DNA from 2 places in the Planococcus alpniumensis genome. Region 2 is predicted to be linked to the other one. Evidence: predicted binding sites of a transcription regulator. Region 2 holds the regulator's gene; the other holds the start of a gene.
What was found. Region 2 encodes Rex, which represses fermentation and respiration genes when NADH is low (regulators of the CRP and FNR family bind a similar motif). Its sites were predicted from a motif close to TTGTGAAATATTTCACAA; they were not measured.
Positions count from the first base shown of each region.

Region 1 (3,417 bases), 2.8 Mb from region 2:
ACCTGCAGGAACTTCCAGAAGTTTGAGATGCCCGGCTCGGTCAATTGGTGGTGGAACCCGACCGGAATCGAGAACAGGATAAACAAGACAAACGCAAGACGCGCCAAGGAATCACTGAACACTTTCACGCCAAGCAGTTTCGGCACGATCGTGTACCAAGCGATGTACGCGGGAAGCAGCCAGAAATACACAAGCGGATGGCCGAAATACCAGAACAGCGAACGGCTCAATTCCACATTGATCGTATCCGTCCAACCGAATGCCCACGGAATGTATTGGAACAACACAGTCGCAACAACACCAAGACAGGCGATGATCCATAACACGATGGTCGTTACCGTCATGAAGGCAAACAAGGGACTCAATTGCCCTTTATTGTTGCGGCGCCAGACCATGTAATGGCCGACCAAGGCAAAACTCGAGATCCATGTGCCGACAATGACCAAAGCCAGGCCGACGTAATAAAAGCCGTTCGCTTTCAGCGGTGCATAAAAGGTATAAAGCACCGAAGCTTCCCCAGCGATGATCAGCACTGTTGCCATGACCGTTCCGAGAAGCGTCACCCACAGGCCGATCCATGAAAACAAGCGGACTTTCGGGCCGAAGCTTCCAAGGCTTTTGCTCATGCCGGTGATAAAGAAGGCAAAAATGAAAAAGGTCGTATAAATAAGTGCGAGTAAGACGCCGTGCGCAGTAAGGATTTGGTAATAATCTAACCAAGTCGGGAGCTGGAGGGCGTCGTTGCGGATAAAGACCTGCAAGACGCCCATGAGCGTGCCGATCAAAAATGCAGTATAAGCGACACCTAAGTGCCATAAAGCGATTTTACGTTCTGGTTGGGCAATCATGTCAGTACACCTCAATTTCCGTAGACATCATGTGATGCCCGGTGCCGCAGTATTCATTGCACAGAATCAAATACTTGCCCGGTTCTTCAAATGTGTAGGATTTGGTCGTGATCCGTCCGGGAACGACCATCATATTGACTTTCGTGTTGTCGATCGTAAAGCTGTGCACCACGTCTGTGCTGGTGACTTTGAAAATGATTTCTTTGCCGGCCGGCACCCGCAAGTCCGGTGCGTTGTAGCCAAAAGCCAGTGCGACGATCGCCACTTGGTACGTATCTTCGTCCAATTGCGTGACGCCTGGGTTATCGAATGGGGCGGTTTCGTTCACCATCTCCGGGTCAATGGTGTCCATCCCCCCGGACGGCGTGTGGTTTTGTGAAAACGCACTGACCCCGACGACGCTCAAAAAGACAATGAGCGAAACGATGCCGAAACTGAGCCAAATCTTCTCGTATTTATGGAAATGCATGATGAATCTCTCCTTTTTTTATCTCGCTACGTACATCAAATACACGGCAACCCACATGGCAACGATGAAGATGCCGACGAAGAATACACTGACGAGTGTGCCCTTCAAATTCACATCATGATCCGATTGCTTTTTATCCACTTTCTCCACCTCTTCGCTCTTTTGCTATTTCCTTTAGCATAGGACCTAAGTTTCGGTTTAGCTGTGACATAAATCACACCTGGCCGTATTTATTTTCAGCTGTCCATATTTTCGCCAAAAAAAGAAAGCCTGCGGATGGATAGGCTTTTGGAAGATACTATTTGTTGGAATGAATGGTGGAGATAGCCGGGGATAGCGTGTGGCGTTGTTCTCCTTTTCTATTTTTCTTCTTGGTAATATTCGCTGCCTTGCTTTGGGTTGGCCTTTGGCAATAAGCCAGGAAAATCACCTGTCTTACTGCGTCGGCTCACCCTAGGCGCCGGCAGCTGAGAGATTTTATTGTCTATAGATTGTTCAATCGTATCTACTTCTGTATTAGGTTGCCGGCTAGTGGGGGAATCGCTTCCCGGATCAGGGTGATTGAAGATAGTTAGGGTCTGCGAGTGGTGTTGTGGTCGTGTTCTATTGGTGCCTCGTGTTAGTATTCGCCGCCGGGCTTTGGGTTGGCCTCTTGCCATAAGCCAGGAAGAGCGCCTGTCTTACGGCATCGGCTCACCCCTTTACGCTCGGCGGCTTGGAGATCTCGTTGATTCGGGTGCGTTTAATCAGATCTACTTCAATATGCAGTTGCCGGCTAATGTGGGAATCGCTTCCTGAGATGGCGCATCTGAAAAGCCGCTGATTGAGCAAGTTAAGGTTATAGGTTTGTTTGGTGGATAGAGACATGTGGCCCTCCATTCTTCTACCTGTTTGAAGCAAGCTATAGAATAATATGAATTTCTACGTTCCATTTTAAAGGAACTGAAGAACCGATCTTCCACTCTAAAGCTAGAGACGGAGTGGAAGGGGCCGACGCCTGAGGGACCGCGCGGGCTGGCGAGACAAATGAGCTGCGATCTTTGCAGCTCATTGGCTCAACACCCGCCCCTCGGCAAGCGTGCCCCTGCAACGTAGTCGAAAAGCGGAAGCTTTTCTTTTCAAAGTTCTTTTGTTTCAGTTTCATAACTCATCTTCAACCCATCTCTACAACACACTCTTAAGAAGTGAAAAATGAAATTACTAGAACACACAAAAAGCCTACCGTAACGGCAGGCTTTAAGATTAGTCGATTTTGCAGAGGTAGATTGGGCATTCTTCGCAATTGATGTCGAATTTCAGTTTGGGGATATTGTATAGGACGATTTTGCCGTCTTTCATGCCGACGGTTCCTTGTTTGCGCAAGTCGCTGAGCATCCGGTTGACCATTTCACGGCTCATGCCGCAGAAATTCGCCAACTCTTGGTTCGTCAGCAAAATATCGATTAGTAAGCCGCCTTCAGCTTCTACGCCGTAGCTATTGCCAAGGCGAATCAACGTCGAATATAAAGCCCCTTTTTTCCCGTGGAGCATCAAGTCGCGGAAACGGGTTTGCGTTTTCTGCTGGTCGATGCCCATCCATTTCATAAACGCCATCGCAAGCGAAGGGTCTTTTTCAAGCGATTGTTCCAGCTCTTCGACGGGAATTTTCAAACATACGGTCTTGGTCAGCGCACGGGCATCCAGCAAATACGTGGCGCCTTGTGCGAACACGGTAATTTCGCCGACCATCTGTCCAGTGCCGCAAATTTTCAATGCCAGCTCACGGCCGTCCGGTGTTACTTTTCCGATCTGCACTTTTCCGGAACGGAGAATGTAAAGGCCTTTCACCGCCTCCCCTTCACGGAAAAGATAATCGCCTTTTTGATATTCTTTGACTTGGTGGCTGATTGTCAATAGCTTCTCAAGCTCGGGCGTCAAGGTGCCGATTTCTGATTCCAAAGGGTTCTCGCTCCTTTCTGGTGCTCCTGCTTTTTTTCAAGCGTATCATATCTACCGTAAAATTTGGATGCGTTTTCACAATTACGTGGAAGCTTCGGGGAAATTTTCTGAAAAAAGAAGGAAGTCCTCGATGATGTATCGAAAGGTAGCAGTATAGAAGGA
Region 1 covers NZ_JAAMTH010000001.1:3,381,852-3,385,268, forward strand. Annotated here, with positions in the region: gene G3255_RS17155 (b(o/a)3-type cytochrome-c oxidase subunit 1) at 1-848, opposite strand, end outside; gene G3255_RS17160 (cytochrome c oxidase subunit II) at 850-1,317, opposite strand; gene G3255_RS17165 (cytochrome C oxidase subunit II) at 1,336-1,458, opposite strand; gene G3255_RS17170 (Crp/Fnr family transcriptional regulator) at 2,560-3,255, opposite strand.
Region 1: a site for Rex is predicted at 1,520-1,537, ahead of G3255_RS17165 (cytochrome C oxidase subunit II). Genes of this name have one in related genera too.

Region 2 (3,417 bases):
TGCAGCCATTTCATTCGGCGTGTTGCTCACCGGCACAGGTGGAGTCTGGATAGACGGGCTGTCTTTCCAAACAGTGGATGCTAACACCCCAACAACCAATATGCAATTGGAAAACGAGTTAATGGAAGAACCGGTTAACTTATCTTTCGAAGACTAGTTTGTGTATAGAACCTTAATCAAATTCTCATGAATTCCCCTCCGTGTCAGCGCTAAGAGCTGACACTGAGGGGAATTTCGATTTACGTACAGTTCATTCCAAACAAAAAACCTTCCGCCATCATTTCGGCGGAAGGTCTTCTGTCTGTTCTTCAATTGCCTGCTGCTGTTCTGCCCGCAGGAACTTACGATAGCCAATGCGCGCAATGATTACACTGAATTCATAGAGTAAAATCAGAGGCAATGTCACGATCATATGGGAAATAATATCCGGCGGCGTAATGAAAGCGGCGATCGTCACCAGCGCCAAATACGCATACTTCCGGTACTTCGTCATCATCATCGGCGTCAAAATCCCGAGACGCGTCAAAAATAGCATCAACACCGGCAGCTGGAAGATAAAGCCGAACGGCAAGGTGATTTGGAACAAAAATTGGAAATACTCATTGATCCCAATCGTCTCCTGGATATCCAGATTCTCCGATATATTGAGCATGAATCCAATAACATATGGAAACAACACCAAATAGGAAAACGCAATCCCGCCGATAAACAAGGACAAGGAAAACGGAATATACCCAAGCGTCACTTTTCGCTCCCTGTCAGAGAGTCCAGGGCTGATGAATGCCCAAAATTGGTACATGATCAAAGGCGACGTGATGATCAATGCCAAAATCATCATGACCTGCATATATATCTTAATCGGATCGGTAATCTTGAACGCATTCAGCGTCAGATTCCGCGCCTCTTCGCTGAACTGCAAATAGCGGATTAAAGGCTCAGCGAGAAAGAATCCGGCAATGAGCGCGAACAGAAAGAAAACGACTATCAAGGTCAGCCGTTTTCTAAGTTCACCTATATGTTCAACTACCGTCATTTCATTTTGTTGGTTCATCGGACAAACATCCTATCGTGTTACTTGTGCTCGTCTTTCTTATCTAAATCGTTTTTCTTTGCTGTTTCGACTTTCTTGTCATCTTCATCGTCGTCGGCCAATCCTTTTGTGGCGTTTTTGAATTCGCGCAAGGAAGAACCGAATGCTTTCCCTAGTTCCGGCAATTTTTTCGGGCCGAAAATCAGCAAGGCGACAATCCCGATGATGATTAAACTTAATGGACCTGGAGCCATATCAGACACCTCCTGTAGTATGCTTCTAGTGTACATGAAACAAGGCCTTTTGGCTATTTCCAATGGCCGTTCAAATGTGAAGGTTTTATGTTAATCATGCTTGATCTGGTAGATCAAAGTTTGCAGCTCCACCGATAAATCGATCGTCTGGACGCGGATATGTTCCGGTACGGAAATGCGCACCGGCGTGAAATTGAGGATGCCTTTAATGTCTGTCTGGGCGAGCCGGTCGGTGACATCTTGAGCCGACCGCGACGGCACCGTCAAAATGACCACTTCCACACCGTACTGCTTAATCTTCTCTTCAATCAAATCGGGGTGGTAGGTATCGATGCCGCTGATTTTCTTGCCTTCATGGGGGCTGTTCGTATCAAAGGCCAGGATGATTTTCGTGTTGTGATTGCGGTGGAAATTGTATTTTAAAAACGCGCTGCCGAGGCTTCCGACACCGATCAACGCAACATTCGTCGCTTCGTCCTGGTCAAGCGTCTTACGGAAAAACGCCAAGAGCTCCTGCACATCATAGCCGTAGCCTTTTTTGCCAAGTGCGCCAAGATGGGAGAAATCGCGGCGGATGGTCGCCGAATCGATTTTCATCGCTTCGCTCAACTCCTGTGAGGAGATGCGTTTCTGTCCAGCATTGGCAAAATTCTGGAGAAACCGGTAATACAAGGGCAGCCGCTTCGTTGTCGCTTGCGGGATTTTATGGGATTCGTCAAGCATGGGATCGCTTCCTTCTGAACTGTTGTCAAATCGTATCAATCTTACATGACAGGCCTTGATATGTAAAGGCTTGCGTAATTGCGAAGCGCACGCCCATCAGCTACACTTAAGAAGAATAGAGGTGACCCTAAATGATCGTATTGCAAGTCAATCAAATCCATAAATCATTCGGTGCCGAGGAAATCATCTCAGGCGCCAAACTCGAAGTCCAGCACCGTGACCGGGTCGCACTTGTCGGCCGCAATGGTGCCGGAAAATCCACATTATTGAAAATCATCGCCGGTGAAATGTCTTACGACAGCGGCGATTTGATCATGCCGAAAGATTTAACGATCGGCTATTTGGAACAACAAACCGACTTGAATTCAGACGCCACCGTATGGCAGGAAATGATGAAAATCTTCGCCCATTTCCGGGATCAGGAAGCAAAGCTGCGCCAGCTCGAAGCTGCCATGGCTGATCCGGATGTGTACAATGATGCCGAACGCAATGCCAAGGTCATGCAAGAATATGACCTCCTCCAGACTCATTTTAAAGATGCCGGCGGTTATCAGTTCGAGGCCGATACGCGCGCGGTCCTGCACGGCATGAAGTTCTATCCGGAAGACTACGAAAAGAAAATCACTTCCCTGTCAGGCGGCCAGAAAACCCGCCTCATGCTGGCGAAGCTCCTGCTCGCAAAGCCGCAGCTCTTGATTCTCGATGAGCCGACCAACCATTTGGACATCGAAACGCTGAGCTGGCTCGAAAACTATTTGAAGAATTATCCGGGCGCATTGCTCATCGTGTCGCATGACCGCTATTTCCTCGACCAAGTCGTCACGCTGGTTTACGAAGTGTCACGCAAGAAGGTCCGTAAATACACCGGCAACTACAGCCGTTATTTAAGCGAAAAAGCGAAACAATACGAACTCGACCGCAAACATTACGAGAAAGAGCAAAGCGAGAAAGCCAAACTTGAAGATTACGTCGCCCGTAACCTGGTTCGGGCTTCTACAACAAAAATGGCGCAAAGCAGGCGCCGTGTGCTCGAGAAAACCGACTGGATGGAAGCTCCGGAAGGCGACGAAAAATCAGCGCGCTTCGGCTTCGACATCCAAAAGCAAAGCGGCAATGACGTCTTGAACGTCCAGTCGCTGTCCGTCGGCTATGGCGCCCAGCCGGTCTCGAACAACATCTTGCTAAAACTTTACCGCACCGACAGCCTCGCGCTTGTCGGGCCGAACGGTGTCGGCAAATCGACGCTGCTCAAGACCATCATGAAAGAATTGCCGGCACTCGCAGGTGACATCCATTACGGCACTGGCATCCAGTTCGGCTATTACGATCAGGAACAAGCGAACTTAAAAGGCAATAAGCTCGTGCTCAACGAATTATGGGACGACTACCCGCATGTAAATGAAAAAGACA
Region 2 covers NZ_JAAMTH010000001.1:565,068-568,484, reverse strand. Annotated here, with positions in the region: gene G3255_RS03035 (helix-turn-helix transcriptional regulator) at 1-157, shown strand, start outside; gene tatC (twin-arginine translocase subunit TatC) at 278-1,051, opposite strand; gene G3255_RS03025 (twin-arginine translocase TatA/TatE family subunit) at 1,072-1,284, opposite strand; gene G3255_RS03020 (redox-sensing transcriptional repressor Rex) at 1,375-2,007, opposite strand; gene G3255_RS03015 (ABC-F family ATP-binding cassette domain-containing protein) at 2,139-3,417, shown strand, end outside.